3 regions of the Lysinibacillus sp. OF-1 genome follow, and region 1 is predicted to be linked to each of the others. Evidence: riboswitches for the same ligand, from Rfam matches in the RefSeq annotation. Region 1 holds a riboswitch; each other region holds the start of a gene.
The links. Region 1 has a riboswitch for S-adenosylmethionine ahead of NV349_RS18235 (methionine ABC transporter ATP-binding protein). Riboswitches for the same ligand answer to the same signal wherever they lie in the genome.
Positions count from the first base shown of each region.

Region 2: it holds a riboswitch for S-adenosylmethionine, as region 1 does, so the genes downstream of both, NV349_RS02365 (MetQ/NlpA family ABC transporter substrate-binding protein) here and NV349_RS18235 (methionine ABC transporter ATP-binding protein) in region 1, are expected to answer to the same signal.
Region 3: it holds a riboswitch for S-adenosylmethionine, as region 1 does, so the genes downstream of both, NV349_RS21675 (cyclase family protein) here and NV349_RS18235 (methionine ABC transporter ATP-binding protein) in region 1, are expected to answer to the same signal.

Region 1 covers NZ_CP102798.1:3,709,948-3,715,367, reverse strand. The annotation lists gene NV349_RS18260 (acyl-CoA dehydrogenase FadE) at 1-248, shown strand, start outside; gene NV349_RS18255 (arsenate reductase family protein) at 480-836, shown strand; gene gcvH (glycine cleavage system protein GcvH) at 1,043-1,423, shown strand; gene NV349_RS18245 (toprim domain-containing protein) at 1,514-1,855, shown strand; gene NV349_RS18240 (thioredoxin family protein) at 1,870-2,181, shown strand; SAM riboswitch class I at 2,238-2,341, shown strand; gene NV349_RS18235 (methionine ABC transporter ATP-binding protein) at 2,425-3,453, shown strand; gene NV349_RS18230 (methionine ABC transporter permease) at 3,443-4,111, shown strand; gene NV349_RS18225 (MetQ/NlpA family ABC transporter substrate-binding protein) at 4,182-5,030, shown strand.
Region 2 covers NZ_CP102798.1:494,202-499,621, reverse strand. The annotation lists gene NV349_RS02380 (carbon-nitrogen family hydrolase) at 1-424, opposite strand, end outside; gene NV349_RS02375 (pyridoxal phosphate-dependent aminotransferase) at 521-1,690, shown strand; gene NV349_RS02370 (PPC domain-containing DNA-binding protein) at 1,812-2,315, opposite strand; SAM riboswitch class I at 2,438-2,542, shown strand; gene NV349_RS02365 (MetQ/NlpA family ABC transporter substrate-binding protein) at 2,631-3,461, shown strand; gene NV349_RS02360 (methionine ABC transporter ATP-binding protein) at 3,567-4,592, shown strand; gene NV349_RS02355 (methionine ABC transporter permease) at 4,585-5,256, shown strand; gene NV349_RS02350 (enoyl-CoA hydratase/isomerase family protein) at 5,270-5,420, shown strand, end outside.
Region 3 covers NZ_CP102798.1:4,420,891-4,426,310, forward strand. The annotation lists gene NV349_RS21665 (helix-turn-helix domain-containing protein) at 1-548, shown strand, start outside; gene NV349_RS21670 (YuzC family spore coat inner layer protein) at 672-1,070, shown strand; SAM riboswitch class I at 1,166-1,272, shown strand; gene NV349_RS21675 (cyclase family protein) at 1,361-2,098, shown strand; gene NV349_RS21680 (DedA family protein) at 2,141-2,737, opposite strand; partial or broken gene NV349_RS21685 (Cof-type HAD-IIB family hydrolase) at 2,838-3,588, opposite strand; gene NV349_RS21690 (DUF2225 domain-containing protein) at 3,925-4,608, shown strand; gene NV349_RS21695 (hypothetical protein) at 4,631-4,984, shown strand; gene NV349_RS21700 (erythromycin esterase family protein) at 5,232-5,420, shown strand, end outside.

The DNA.
Region 1 (5,420 bases):
CAATTGCTCGTGATGGCGCTGAAAAAGCACAGCAGAAATTGCTATACACGCAAATCTTCTGCCAAGAAGCATTCACAGAAATCGAAAAGGAAGCAAAAGACACAATTCTTGCTTCAGCAGATGGCGATGCAGCACGTATGACATTATCTGCACTTCGTAAATTAACACGCAATAATCCTTATAACTTAATTGCGAAGAAACGTGAAGCTTCTGTTAAACTAATCGAAGCTGAAAAATATATTGTTTAATAGCATACACTTTCACTTAGCTATCTGTAAGAGGATAGCTAGGTTTTTTTATGAGAGATGGATAGAAGCTTGAAACTGACGGATAGAACAGCTAGATTGACGGATAAAATGGAGAAAGTGATGAATAGAACAGCAAAACGGATGGTTAGGCTTACGAAAATGAGAGAAGTTCCACCATTCGAAACAATTATGATGGTATACTACAGAAAAAGACAGTAGAGGAGCATTTTAATGACGATTCAATTTATCCATTATCCGAAATGTACGACATGTAAAAAAGCACAAAAGTGGTTAAATGATCATGAGGTTTCCTATGAAGAGGTACACATTGTAGAGCAATCGCCAACAAAGGATGAAATAAAAGCCATTTGGCAAGCCAGTGGACTGCCTTTGAAGAAATTTTTTAATACATCGGGTATGAAATATCGTGAGCTTGGTTTAAAGGACAAGCTAGCGGAAATGACTGAAGATGAGCAGCTGGGGCTACTTGCTTCTGATGGGATGTTAATCAAACGTCCAATCGTAACGGATGGCCAAAAAGTAACGCTAGGGTTTAAAGAATCAGATTTTGAGCAAACTTGGAAATAGCCGTATTTAAACAGGATCGAACGACTCTTCTAACCGAGATAAAGTCACCGGCAGATGTCACAAATTTTTAACAGAGATGTATTTCAAGTAACTTGAAAAAATTGTGGACTGCAATTAAGCTGGCACGTAATTGAATCTTGTTTTTATAGGAGAAGTATGGCACACTGAAAGTGAATATATTACATATTTATGGAGGGGTTTTTTGCATGAGCACACCTAAAGACTTACGTTATTCTGAAGAACATGAATGGGTAAAAACAGAAGATGGAAAAGTACGTATTGGTATTACTCACTTCGCACAATCTGAATTAGGAGATATCGTTTTCGTTGAGCTTCCACAAGTTGGCGACGAAATCAAAACAGATGATCCATTCGGTAGCGTAGAATCAGTTAAAACTGTTTCTGAATTGTATGCACCAATCTCAGGTACTGTAGTTGAAGTAAATGCAGATTTAGAAGATAGCCCAGAATTCGTTAATGAATCACCATATGAAAAAGCATGGATGATCGTTGTGGAGCCTGCTGATGCATCAGAAGTTGAAAAACTAATGACAGCAGAGCAATACGAAGAAATGATCGCTGAATAAGACAAGCTATAATCGAAAAACGTCGGAAACTACCGGCGTTTTTTGTTATATAATGACTTATAATGGGGATGTCTAAATGGAGGTGGCGTAATGTTCGAGGGAAAATGCTTAATAGTAGAAGGACGCTCAGATAAGCTACAAATTGAGCCAATTTTAAATGAGAATGTTACAATACTATGTACGAATGGTACAATTGGTGTGCATCAATTAGAAGAGCTGCTCGATCCCTATGAGAGCTGTGAGCTATTTACTTTTTTTGATGCAGATACTTCAGGCGATAAGCTACGTGCATTAATGGACAGACATTATCCAGAGGCAGAGCATTTACGTACAATGCCAACCTATAAGGAAGTAGAGACGACACCAAGAAAAGTGTTAGCGATGATATTACTGCGTGCACATTTTTCAATCCATAATGAATATATTTTGTAAGGTTGCGTGAGGAAATGGAAGAATGGTCAAAAGAGCAGTGGGAAACGGCTAAACAGTCTGGACAGAAAGCTGCATTTTATTTATATACACCGATGTGTGGAACGTGTGCAGTGGCATCTAAAATGATGGCCATTATTGAACAATTACTGCCACAGCTACCAATAGGTAAAGCGAATATAAATTTTTTAGAGTATGTTGCTGTTGAGCACCAAATTGAAAGTGTTCCGTGTTTACTTGTTAGTGATGGCGGAAAAGTGACAGATAAGATTTATGCTTTTCAATCCGTACCATTTTTATACGAATTGTTAAAAAAATCAATTGACTGAACTTTACTAGCGTGGTAAAGTATCAAATATATTACTAAAACATTAAATATATCGAACTCTTATAAAGAGTGGCGGAGGGAAGTGCCCTATGAAGCCCGGCAACCATCACAAAGTGAAAAGGTGCCAAATCACTCAAAGATTTTTCTTTGAAAGATGAGAGAACGGTTTAACGTTATTATACGTGACCCCTTCTACTTGTCTGTGAGTGAAGGGGTTTTCTATATGAGAAAAGGAGTATTCGCTATGATCCAGCTTCAAAATATTACGAAGAAGTACAAAACAGCAAATGGCGAATTAACGGCAGTCAAAGACGTCAACCTTACCATTAATAAAGGTGAAATTTTTGGCATTATCGGCTATAGTGGCGCTGGTAAGAGTACCATGATTCGTTTATTAAACGGTTTAGAGAAACCGACAACAGGAACAGTAACGGTGAACAGTCAAGAATTTTCATCGATTAAAGGGCAAAAGCTTAGAGCAGCTAGACAAAAGGTAAGTATGATTTTCCAACATTTCAATTTACTTTGGTCTAGAACAGTTGCCGAAAATATTGCATTTCCTCTAGAAATAGCAGGTGTTTCAAAGGCTCAACGTGAAGCACGAGTGAAGGAATTAATTGCACTTGTTGGTCTAGAGGGACGTGACAGGGCATATCCATCCCAGCTTTCTGGTGGACAAAAGCAGCGTGTAGGGATTGCCCGTGCATTAGCGAATAATCCAGAGGTTTTACTATGTGATGAGGCGACTTCCGCACTCGATCCTGAAACGACGGATGCCATTCTTGATTTACTCGTTGATATCAATGAACGTTTAGGCTTAACAATCGTTTTGATTACCCATGAAATGCATGTCATCCGCAAAATTTGTCATCGTGTAGCGGTCATGGAGGCAGGCGAAATAGTGGAACGTGGTGAGGTATTGCAAGTTTTCCAAGCACCACAAGCGGCTATTACTAAAAAATTCGTATCTCAGATTACGGATACAAAGGAAACACAGGATACGGTGGCACAAATCAAAACAAATTATCCAACTGGACAACTTGTCAAACTGATTTTTGTTGGTGAAAAGACCGAGCAGCCGGTTATCTCACATCTTGTGAAACAATTTGATGTAGAAGTAAGCATTGTTCATGGTAATATTTCGCAAACGAAAAACGGTGCATACGGTACACTGATTGTGCAAATTGATGGCTCGAAAACAAATGTGGCTGAAGCCCTTCGTTATTTAAATACAGTCGAAGTACAAACGGAGGTGATCGCAAATGCTAACTAATCTTTTTCCAAACGTAGACTGGGAAAATATGTGGCAAGCTATGTATGAAACATTGTACATGACGGCAATTTCTACAGTTGTCACATTTATTCTTGGGTTAGTCATTGGGATCGTTCTATTTTTAACAAGCCCTAATCAGCTATGGGCTAATAAAATGGTTAACTTTTTAACGGGTTCAATCGTTAATATTTTCCGCTCCATCCCATTTATCGTGTTAATTATTTTATTAATTCCATTTACGAAATTCTTACTTGGTACGATTCGGGGAGCAAATGCGGCATTACCTGCTCTAATTATCGGTGCAGCCCCGTTCTACGCTCGTATGGTATTGATTGCGTTACGTGAAATAGATAAAGGTGTCATTGAAGCAGCCCGTTCAATGGGGGCAAAAACATCCACAATTATTTGGAAAGTACTGATCCCTGAATCTTTACCAGCACTAATTTCAGGAATTACTGTAACGGCTGTTGCCCTCGTTGGTTATACTGCAATGGCAGGGATTATCGGTGCAGGTGGTCTTGGTAACTTAGCTTTCCTAGACGGCTTCCAACGAAATCGCCAAGATGTGACATTAATGGCAACTATTTTGATCTTAGTAGTTGTATTTATCATTCAATGGATTGGTGATCTCATAACGGTGAAGATCGATAAACGTTAGTAAGACTAAAAGAGGTTAATCCGGTTCTAACCGCTAACATATTTGAAACAAATAAAAGGGAGTGTCATAAATGAAAAAGTTATTAGCAGGATTATTTTTATCTATACTTGTACTAGCATTAGCAGCTTGTGGTACAGATAAAAAAGAAGATGCCAATTCAGCATCTGATCAAACAGATAGTAAAGACAATGTAACATTAAAAGTAGGTGCTTCTAATACACCACACGCAGTTATCCTAGATAAAGCAAAATCAATTTTAGCTAAAGAAGGCATCGACCTTGAAATTGAAACTTATACAGATTATGTTCTTCCAAACCAAGATCTAGATTCAAAAATACTTGATGCAAACTATTTCCAACATATTCCATACTTAGAGCTGCAAATTAAAGATAATGGCTATGATTTCGTGAATGCTGGTGGCGTTCATATTGAACCAATCGGTATTTACTCAAAAAAATATAAAACTTTAGAAGATCTGCCTGAAGGCGCAACAATCTTACTTTCTAACTCAGTATCAGACCACGGTCGTATGCTATCATTACTGGAAGCTAAAGGCTTAATTAAATTAAAAGAAGGTATTGATAAAACGGCAGCAGAAATAAAGGATATTGAAGAAAATCCTAAAAACTTTAAATTCGATGCGAATACTGCACCAGAAATGCTTGTACAAATGTATGAAAATGATGAGGGCGATGCAGTACTTATCAACTCTAACTTTGCGATCGATAATGGTTTAAATCCAATCGAAGATGCTATTTCTCTTGAAGACAAAGAATCTCCATATGTGAATATTATCGCAGTACGTGCAGGCGACGAAACAAGACCAGAAATTAAAAAATTATTAGAAGTATTAACTTCTAAAGAAATCCAAGACTTCATTTTAGAAGAATGGAAAGGTGCAGTAGTACCAGTACAATAATTAAAAGGGTAAGTGAGTGATCTAACTCACTTACTTTTTTATTAGCCCCCTCAAGTATCGCTCATTAATGATACTTGAGGGGGCTATTTTTATTGCAATTATTAAAAAATGTTGATTTACCAATAATTAACATAATTTAGTGTTGATTTTTTTAGAGTTAGAAAGTAATTCTGAAATTATTTGTTAAATAGGATGAACATTATTGCACAAATATTATTAAATTACATAAAATGTAGGTGTTTATGAGTATATTTTATGATTGTTTAGAAATTGTTTAGTTATAATTAGTACTATATAAATGTTGATGAAGTTTTTTTGAGTTAAATTTATTTTTTTAATCTATTTTGACTAGAAAAATCATACGTAAGTATGTAGCGATGAAAGGAGTCT
Region 2 (5,420 bases), 1.5 Mb from region 1:
CCCCAGCAGCTTCAATATCTCCTAGAGCAAATCGATTCATTTCATCCCCTGCTTCTAAGTAGAGATGCTCATCCATTAAACGGAAAAGATGTGCTTTGCTATATTCCCCTACAAGTTCTCCATTGCGATCTAATGTATACATCGTATTATAAAATTTGTCGCCTTTCTTCGTTGAAACAGAACCACCTACAATATGTACACCAAGTTCCTGTGCTAATTCAGCCAAGAAGGATTTCGTACGTTCACCATCGACATCCGCTAGTTCAGGCAGCTTCTCTAACGCATAGCCTGTATTCCACATTTCAGGCAGCACAATGATTTCTGCTCCTTTTTTTGCCACTTCTCGAATCTTGTCCTCAGCTCGTGCAAAATTTTCTTCTACTTTGCCAAAGCCAACATTTAATTGAATACAACCGATTTTCATAGCCATTCCTCCTCTAGACAATTAACAAAAAAAGTAATACTATTTGCTTCATATTCTTCAATAATAATTATTATATTCTGAAAAGGGTGATCATGCATGGAATTCTCTAAAAAACTACAGCAACTACCCACTCAATTTTTTGCAGCGTTAGTTCAAAAAGTAAATAATGCCTTAGAAGAAGGTCGCGATGTCATTAATCTTGGTCAAGGAAATCCCGATCAACCAACGCCCCCTCATATCATTCAAGCATTACAGGAGGCGGCTGAAAATCCACAAAATCACAAATATTCACCATTTCGCGGTATCGCTGAATTACGCCAAGCAGCTGTCGACTATTATAAACGTGAATATAATGTGAATCTAAATCCTGACACAGAGGTAGCGATTCTTGGCGGGACAAAAATTGGACTCGTTGAGCTACCTTTAGCCGTATTAAATCCAGGTGATACAATGCTCTTACCAGACCCTGGCTATCCAGATTACTTATCAGGTGTCGTATTAGGTGATGTCCATTTTGAAGTGATGCCACTTTTAGCTGCAAATGATTTCTTACCTAATTATCATGCATTACCTGATGAAGTGAAAGAGAAGGCGAAGCTACTTTACCTAAATTACCCGAACAACCCTACAGGTGGTACAGCAACACTTGCATTTTTTGAAGAGACCGTTCGCTTTGCGAAGGAACACAATATTATCGTATCACATGATTTTGCTTATGGGGCAATAGGATTTGACGGTAATAAACCTATTAGCTTCCTACAAGCTGAGGGTGCAAAAGAAGTAGGAATTGAAATGTACACACTCTCCAAAACTTATAATATGGCAGGCTGGCGTATAGGCTTCGCTGTCGGTAATGCCGACATTATTGCTGCCATTAATCTAATTCAGGATCATCTGTTTTGTAGTCAATTCCCTGCTATTCAACAAGCAGCAGCAACGGCACTTACAGCTTCCCAAGAATGTGTGGATGAACTGCGAGCTACCTATGAAGGTCGCCGCAATGTACTCATTGAAGAAGCTCAAAGAATTGGTTGGCATGTAACGGCTCCAAAAGGCTCCTTCTTCGCATGGCTCCCTGTACCATTCGGCTATACTAGCGAGCAGTTTGCCGATTTATTATTGGAAAAGGCTGATATCGCTGTAGCAGCAGGCAATGGCTTCGGCCGATATGGCGAAGGCTATATCCGTGTTGGTTTACTTGTTAGCGAGGAACGCTTACGTGAAGCAATCCATAGAATCGAACAATTACAATTATTCAACCCTTAACCATGACATGAGGCTGGGACAAAAGTAAAAATGTTAGACCGATTATAAGCTCGGTCTAACATTTTTTAATTCAGGAAGGAACATTCAGCTCAGTGAAAAGAAAAAGTTAGTATCATTTTCGCTATTTTTCAATTTTCCTTGGCTGCTGTAAACCGTGTTCTAATGGATAAAATTGAACATGGCCTGTTTCTTCATCAAATTTTCGAAAGTGCTGGATGCCTTGAACCTCAGCTAGCACTATGTCAGCCGTAATAACAGGGTTCCCCCTCTTCATTAAATGCCCCCCTGACACGATGCCCCATTGATCACTCATAGAACCATGGAAATGTGTTTCATATCCCCCATCGCGCTTACATACTACGCCAGAGCCTTGGATCAATTCAAGTGGCCCCTCTTTTTTTATGACATCGCTAAAACTTACGTTAATCTGTGATGTTTCATCAGGTACTAAATAAACAAAGCTACTCTTTTGAAGGCTACCTATACAGCTAACAATTGTTGCTGACTCAATATGGTTCTCCTCACAAAGTGCCTCCATTCCTTCAATAATGTCTGTACCCATTAGCAATCGAGCACTTACAACCTTGCCAAATGAACCTATACCATAATTAACTCTTACAGACATTGCTATCCCTCTTTCATGACGAAATATTATAATAATATAAAAAATTTAAAAAATATTTATTGACTTACTATAACCTATAAATTATATTAGTTCTATCGGAATTACAAAAAAATATGATAAATCTCTTATCAAGAGTAGCTGAGGGACTGGCCCTATGAAGCTCGGCAACCTCCTTTTAGAAGGAAGGTGCTAAATCCTGCAAACGATTATCGTTTGATAGATAAGAGAGGACATTTTTTCATGAGCCTCTCTTAGTTTGTAAGAGAGTTTTTTTATTTTCAAAAACCGATAAAAACAATCTTGGAGGTAGTTTTCATGAAAAAGAAAAATAAATTTTTAGTAGGTTTTGCAAGTCTTACATTAGCAGCAGCTCTAGCAGGTTGTGGCTCTAAAGAAGAGAGTAAAGGTCAAGCTGAAGCAATTAATGAAAATAAAATCGTCGTAGGTGTCACGTCTGGTCCACACGAACAAATCGCAGAAGTTGCAGCGAAAGTAGCCAAAGAAAATGGGCTAGAAGTAGAGCTTAAATCATTTTCTGATTATGTTTTACCTAATACATCCTTATCTGAAGGTGATCTTGATGCGAATAGCTATCAACACGAGCCTTTCCTCGATACGTTTAATAAAGATCATGATACAGATTTAGTAACAGTAGGCAAAACGATTTTAAATCCAATGGGTATTTACTCTGAAAAATATAAATCCTTTGATGACATTCCGGATGGTGCAACATTTGGTTTACCAAATGACCCAACAAATGGTGCTCGTGCCCTCTTTGTTTTACAGGAAGCAGGCTATATAAAATTAAAAGATGGGGCAGATTTAACAGCCTCTATCCGTGATGTAGAAGAAAACAAAAAGAATTTAAAATTCATCGAATTAGAGGCAGCTCAAATTCCTAAGCAGCTTAGTGAAGTAGATGTAGCAGCTATTAATACAAACTTCGCATTGGAAGCTGGCATTAATCCTAAAGATGACGCTATTCTTTTAGAATCTACTGACTCTCCATATGTGAACTATATTGTGGTACGTGCAGAAAATGAAAATGACCCAACAATTAAAAAGTTCGTTGAGGCTTACCAATCTGATGAAGTACGTCAATTCATTGAAGAAGAATTCAAAGGTTCAGTAATCCCTAGCTGGTAATACATTCAGGAAGCTTCTAGTAGCTGAAGAATCTGCCGAAATTCCTCTATGGAAAACGAGCAGATTCTTGCTTTTTAGGAGCTTGAGAAAGGAGCAATCAATCGGATGATTCAATTACAAAATATCTCAAAAGAATATAAGACGAAAAAAGACATCATTAAGGCTGTAGATGGAATCAATCTCCATGTAAAAAAAGGACAAATTCATGGTGTGATTGGCTATAGTGGTGCAGGTAAAAGTACACTCATTCGTTGCGTCAATCTACTAGAGCGACCTACAGCTGGAAAAGTGTTAATCGACAATGTGGACATTACTGCCCTTTCTCTTCATGAATTACGGCAAACACGCCAAAAAATCGGAATGATTTTCCAACATTTTAATCTATTAAAAACGGCAACCGTTTACCATAATATTGCTGTTCCTTTAAAGCTACTTGGCTATAACGAGAAAGAGGTAAAAAACCGTGTGGCTAAATATGCTGAAATTGTTGGATTAACAGACAAACTAGACAGCTACCCTAACCAACTTTCAGGTGGGCAAAAGCAACGTGTTGCTATTGCACGTGCCTTGGCACAGGAACCAGAGGTTCTACTTAGTGACGAAGCAACAAGTGCACTCGACCCTGAAACAACCGAAGCCATTCTTGAATTGTTGTTAAAAATTAACCGTGAATTAGGCATTACGATCCTGCTGATTACACATGAGATGAATGTCATTCAGAAAATATGTGATGAGGTTTCTGTTCTTGAGTCCGGAAAAGTGGTGGAATTTGGTACGGCTATTGAACTTTTTGCTAAACCGAAGCATCCTACAACGAGAAAGTTTTTAAATACGATTTCACAACGTAATTTATCCCCTTCCCTGATCGAGCAGTTAAATGTTTCAGGCAGTGTCATTCGTTTAACCTTCCTAGGTGAAAGTACTGGTAAGCCATTACTAGCAGAAGTTACGAAAGTGTATGATGTACAACCAAATATTTTAACGGCAAATATTATTGAATTAAAAAACGGCATTGTTGGTAACATTGTGGTGCATTTACATGGAGAACTTCACATTGTCCAAAAGGCACTCACATATTTTACGGAAAATGGCGTCGCGGTGGAAGAATTAGGAGGCGAATTCAATGAGTAGTATTCAAAGCTTTTTTACAGATTGGTCAGATGTAATTGGCAAATCAATTATCGAAACATTTCAAATGGTCGGAATTTCTTTATTGTTTTCCATTCTCATTGGGATTCCATTGGGGCTATTAATCGTATTAACACGACCAGGTCAATCCTTTGACAATAAATTTTTATATCAATTTTTTAATTTAGTCATCAATATTATACGTTCTGTTCCATTCATCATTTTATTATTCTTCATTCTACCTTTTACTAAGCTGATCGTCGGCACAACAATTGGGGTTAAAGGTGTTATCGTTCCGCTAGTTGTCTATACAGCTCCTTATATTGCTCGACTGATGGAATCTGCGCTATTAGAGGTGGATTCGGGAGTGGTAGAAGCCTACACAGCCATGGGTATTAAACGTCGCCATATTATTTGGCATGTGCTATTACGTGAAGCTCGTCCATCTATTATTTTAGGCTTAACAATTGCCACAATTGGTTTAATCGGTGCTACGGCTATGGCAGGAATGGTTGGTGCTGGAGGTTTGGGTGACCTCGCCTATCGTTATGGTCATTTACGCTATGAGGTCGATGTTATGTATGCAACTGTCTTTATCTTAATCATTCTTGTGCAAAGCATTCAATCCATCGGCAACCGCTTCGCTGCGAAATTGAAAAAGGATTAAGAGGAGAATGACAATGACAACTGAAATTTATGTAGAGAAAAATGGTTATATTGCAACGTTAGTGTTAAACCGACCTGATAAACGGAATTCCTTATCAAAGGCGATGTTTCAGAACATAGTAGAGCAACTTGAGCAGCTACGTGTAGATTCTTCTATTAAGCTCT
Region 3 (5,420 bases), 710 kb from region 1:
CTCCCATCTGTCATATCTCACATCCTGGAGAGAACTGGCAGTCTACTTTGTTTAAGATTGCTGATTTAACAGGAAAAACCGCCTTGATGCAAGACGTGATCCTACAATATGAGGATAAGGTACAGCAAGCAAAAGGAATTCTTAGTAAATCCGTTTATGGGCAAAGTGTGGCATTTCTTCGCATTTCAGCCATTGGCATTACTCTATATGCGGGTCCTGAATGTGGCTATACGGGGCCAATTTTATATCGTGACCTCGGTTTAATGCCACATCCACTTGTCTGGAGTATTCCGCACAATCAACGTAAAGCACCACTGACATTTGATCAATTGCTGCAATTAGATGCGGATCATTTATTTATTACTTTTGATAAACAACATTCCATTTACGAGAACGAGGAGCGTACGATTTTAAAAACTTCTATGTGGAAAAATCTAGCTGCAGTTAAAACCAACTGTGTATATGAAGTGGATTTTTTAACATGGATGAATTACGGTATTCTGTCTCATAGTAAAAAAATTGATGATGTCTTACATGTTCTCGGCTAAAAGAGGAAGCTCACTTTGGCTTCCTTTTTAAATGATTAGGACAGACATTGCACTGCAAAATAACACCTAAAGACGTTTAGCTACATAAGATAAGATATCAGCTATAGGATAGGAGGAATTACATTGTATTACAATCCTTATCCGTACTTTGTTCATCCTTATCATTACCCAACGTCGCCACTTGCCCAGCAGCTTGCCGTTAGACCTATTCCTCAACATTTAGCAATGCCGAACACTACCCCCTTTCCACCTGTCGACACACATAAATTAAAAATGTCAGCTACACGGATAAAGGCGATCATGCAACAGGCTCAATTGCTTACGGATAAAATTGATAGCTCTCAACAATTTGCACATGATCTAATGAATGCTGCACAGCTTTCAAATAAAACAGAGGTTGATAAATTAATCACATCAACAGGCATTACGATGAAATTTGATGCAAATTATACACCAGACAATTTCAGAATACGTCTTATGGATAATGGTTGTTGTGGCATAACCATAAATTTAAGTTGGTAAAAAAATTTACCCTTATATCTCTATCGAACTTGTAAACTATAAAATTCTATGCTAAAGTGTTTTTATTATTATTTCTGAAAATTCTTATATCACTTTTCTTATCGAGAGAGACGGAGGGATTGGCCCGATGAAGTCTCAGCAACCAGCTCAACAGTATGGTGCTAATTCCAATTGGCAAAATTTTAAGCCTGAAAGATGAGAAGAAGAACTACCGTTGCTTATTCTGGAGTCCTCTTCTAAGGGGACTCTTTTTTATGTTCTACTAATTTTAACAGAAAGCAGTGAAATCAATGTCAAACCAACTTTTACAAGCATTACAATTATTAAAATCAAAACAATGGGTTGATTTAACACATACATTCGGCCCTAATTCCCCACATTTTTTTATGTTTGAAGATGCTAAATTTGAAACATTATTCTCTCATGATGACGGGTTCTTCGCACAACAATTCACGTTCCCAGGACAATATGGCACACATATCGACCCACCCATTCATTTTGTGCGAGACTCCCGCTATCTAGAAGAATTAGAACTAAAAGAACTAGTTCTTCCTCTTGTCGTTATTGATAAATCACGAGAAGCTGCTAGCAATCATGACTTCTCGCTAAGTGTGCAAGATATTTTTGATTTTGAAGCACAACATGGAGTAATTGAAGCAGGTACCTTTGTAGCGCTACGTACGGATTGGAGTAAGCGCTGGCCAGATAAAGAGGCATTTAGTAACCAAGATATGGATGGACATAACCATATACCAGGCTGGGGCTTAGAGGCATTACAATTTTTATTGAAGGAACGTCAAATAAGTGCACTTGGCCATGAAACATTTGATACTGATTCAGCCGCTGATTTTCACAAAAATGGTAAGCTAGACGGCGAATACTTCGTGCTTGAACAAAACATCTATCAAATTGAGTTGATGACTAACTTGGACAAGCTACCTGCGAAGGGGGCAATTATCTTCAATATCGTCCCTAAGCCTGAAAAGGCATCTGGATTCCCTGTACGCTCATTTGCTATTTTGCCATAACACAAAGGTCTGTACGATTCATATGTTGAATCATACAGACCTTTATTTTCGTATATTTCTTTTTTTGAATAGATAGTAAACGATGAGCATTACGAGGCCAAACAATAGGATGAGATAAATACTATAATGGGATAAATAATAACCAACAAACCGCCACTTCTCCCCAAGCATCCTCCCTAACGTTATAAATGTGAAAGTCCAGATAAATGCCCCTGTATAGGCAAAAAAAGCAAACTTTCTATATGGATAATTATTAATTGCCGCAATATAGGCTGTCAGATGTCGTACACCAGGTATAAAATAGCCTATTAATAATAAAGTTGGCCCAATTTTAGTAAACAGTTGTTTTGTAAAATCAATTTTTTGCTCCGTAATATGAATTTTGGGTCCATATTTCTGCAATAATGGTAAGCCAAAACGATAGCCGATATAGTAGCTTAAGGTAATACCGCCAACTGCACCAATCATTGCACTTACTAAAGCGGGAATGTGTTCAAGGCTTTCTATATAAACGCTGTAGCCAACATATGTTAGAAAGACCTCATCAGGAAGTGGCAACCCAACAATGCCTCCAATTAGGATCACGATAATACCCAAATACCCGTAATGTTCAATTAGAGATTGCACATGATGTGCCATATAACATCCCACCCAAAATTTATTAAAACGCATTGATTAACAAGTTCCTTCAATAGATCTAAGAGAACCTGAGGCATCGACTTTAAGACCTTCAGCAGCTTTATATCATTTGAAACTGCCGTAAAGCAAAGTCAATACCACCTTCAGTGGAACTCTTTGTAACAAAATTCGCAACTGCTTTTAGAGCTGCACTACCATTTCCCATAGCAATACCTAGCCCTACATGCTCTAACATATCAATATCATTATCCCCATCTCCAAAAGCAATAGCATTTTCAGGATCAATGTTAAAATGGTCTAGTACCGCTTTAACAGCTATCGATTTGGCAACATCCTGCTGTAATACATTCACAATATAAGGATGCCATCGCTGCCAAAATATATGCGGAAATTGGCTAGCATATCTTTTTTCAGCCTCCTCATCTGCATATAGACACATGAGAAAAACTTCTTCATCCACAATTTTTTCATTCACAACCGGAAAATTTCGTAAAGATAGAGTTGCCTGCATCGCATTGAAAGCAGCTGGATGCTGAATGCCATTCATCGATAGTTGCTCTGTAAAAAATGTGAGGCTATGCTGCTGTTCACGTGCAAAAGCTTGTACATTTTGAATTATGTATGATTAAATCCTTGTGTTTCACATATGCCCCATTTGCTGTAATAAAGGTTTCAATCCCTAGCGCTTGTATCTCCTGACACATCGATAAAGGTCTTCCTGTAGCCGCTACAAGGTGAATTCCTCTCTCCTGCAAAAGTTGAATGGCCTGCTTTGTGCTTTCTTCCACACAGCCATCTTCGTAATTAATCAGTGTTCCATCCACATCAAAAAATATGATATTATAATTCATCTTAAGCCGCCTTTATAAAACAGTACTTTAGAATCACAAACATTTAATTCATTCCTTATACTTAATGAAAAGTATGAAAGTATTTTGACAAACTTTCAGCAAACTCTATAACTTACATTAACAGCACCGATAAATACTATTACAAGCATAGATTTAATGACAATTAACTATAAAACAGATGAATATTTTTATTTTAATAATTCTAAAGGAGTATACCAAAGAACACAGAATTGTTAAAATAAAAGATATCTACTTAAATACATTGAACGATAAACATTTACGTATAAATAGAGCAAAAGAAACAAAATTTTAGAGCCTGCAAAGGAGTTGATTCTTATGGCATTTAACATTTACTACTATGAAAGTAGTGTAGATTGTAAATTTTGCAAAAAGCATTTTACAACTTATAAAGTACGCCCTAATCGATATAAAATCATCGAGGAGCAAACAGATTTCATGCCTGTTTATGATGGCTTAAATCCTTTGCTGTATGAGGTTGCTGTTTGTCCCCATTGCGGCTATGCCTACCATAAGTCTATGACACGGACATATGGACCTTTCATGCAACTCATTGATGAAATTTACATTAAAGAGCTCCAGAAGCCGATGGATATTTGTCAGGAACGTACAATCGATGATGCCATTGTCAGTTTTAAGCTTGCTTATTTGGTATCACGTGCTTCCATGGAGGAATCCCTTTTAATGGCGAATTTCGCCTTGAAAATTGCTTGGCTTTATCGTTTAAAAACCGATGAGGAATCCGAAAAGCGTTACCTTTTTGCAGCTAGAGACTTTTATAGTAAATCCTTTGCATCCAATCAGGAGGGTGGAGAAAGAATCCAGTTTTTACATGCTGAATTAAGCCTTCGACTCGGTGATATTGTAGAAGCTAAAAAAGGATTCTCACGTTTAATTGCCGATCGAAATGTATCACCAAAATATCGAAAGCTTGCGCGTAATCGTTGGGAAAATTATAAATATGACGAACAACCTATAACAGTTAATGAAATCATTAATTGATTTGACGAGGAGAGGACTAGTTATGTTGCTATTCCATAAAAGAATTGATGTGAGAGAAGAGGACATATTTTCAGAGTTACATCATTTTTTATTAAGAAAAAATAATCGCTACTTAACAAACGATGAGATAGTCGCTTTAACAGGAGTGTCACCTGAACTCCTTTACAAATGGGTAAAAGCAGGAAAGTTAAAAAAGTCCATTTTCCCTAATTTAGGAGCGCCCTGTGAACGATGTGGACAAATTACACAAGCTAAAATTTGTGTGAGCTGCTCCTCCTCCATTGTTGGTACATTAAAGCAAGAAGAAAAGGATCGTGCATGGTTCAATCAAATTCAACGTAACCATGTTAGAGCAAGCACCTATCACTATAAATAATGATAAACATCTCCACTTTACAAATGGAGATGTTTTATGTTGTTGAAAAAAGGTGATTCACTAGCAGAAAAAGAACCCTTGGCAAGGTAGTTTTGTTTCCAACGCTATGGAGCAACTCCACTTTACAAACGGGGATGTTTTTTTGCCAATATAGGCAAATTTAAACAAAATTTAAACAAACTCTTCCTAAGCTTTAAACTTCGTTCCTTATAATAAGTATCAATATAAGAAGAAGGGCTGATTATTAATGAAAAAAGATAGGAAACGTAAGGTTTTATTAAGTATTGCACTGACAAGTTTAATGGCACTAAACGGAGTAACTAGTGTCTCTGCGGCTGTCACTGCAAATGAAGAACAGCTCAATATTGAACTTAATTCAACAGTCAAACAGGTTAGGTCTTCTAATGAAACGTTATTAGATTGGAAAAAATGGGTA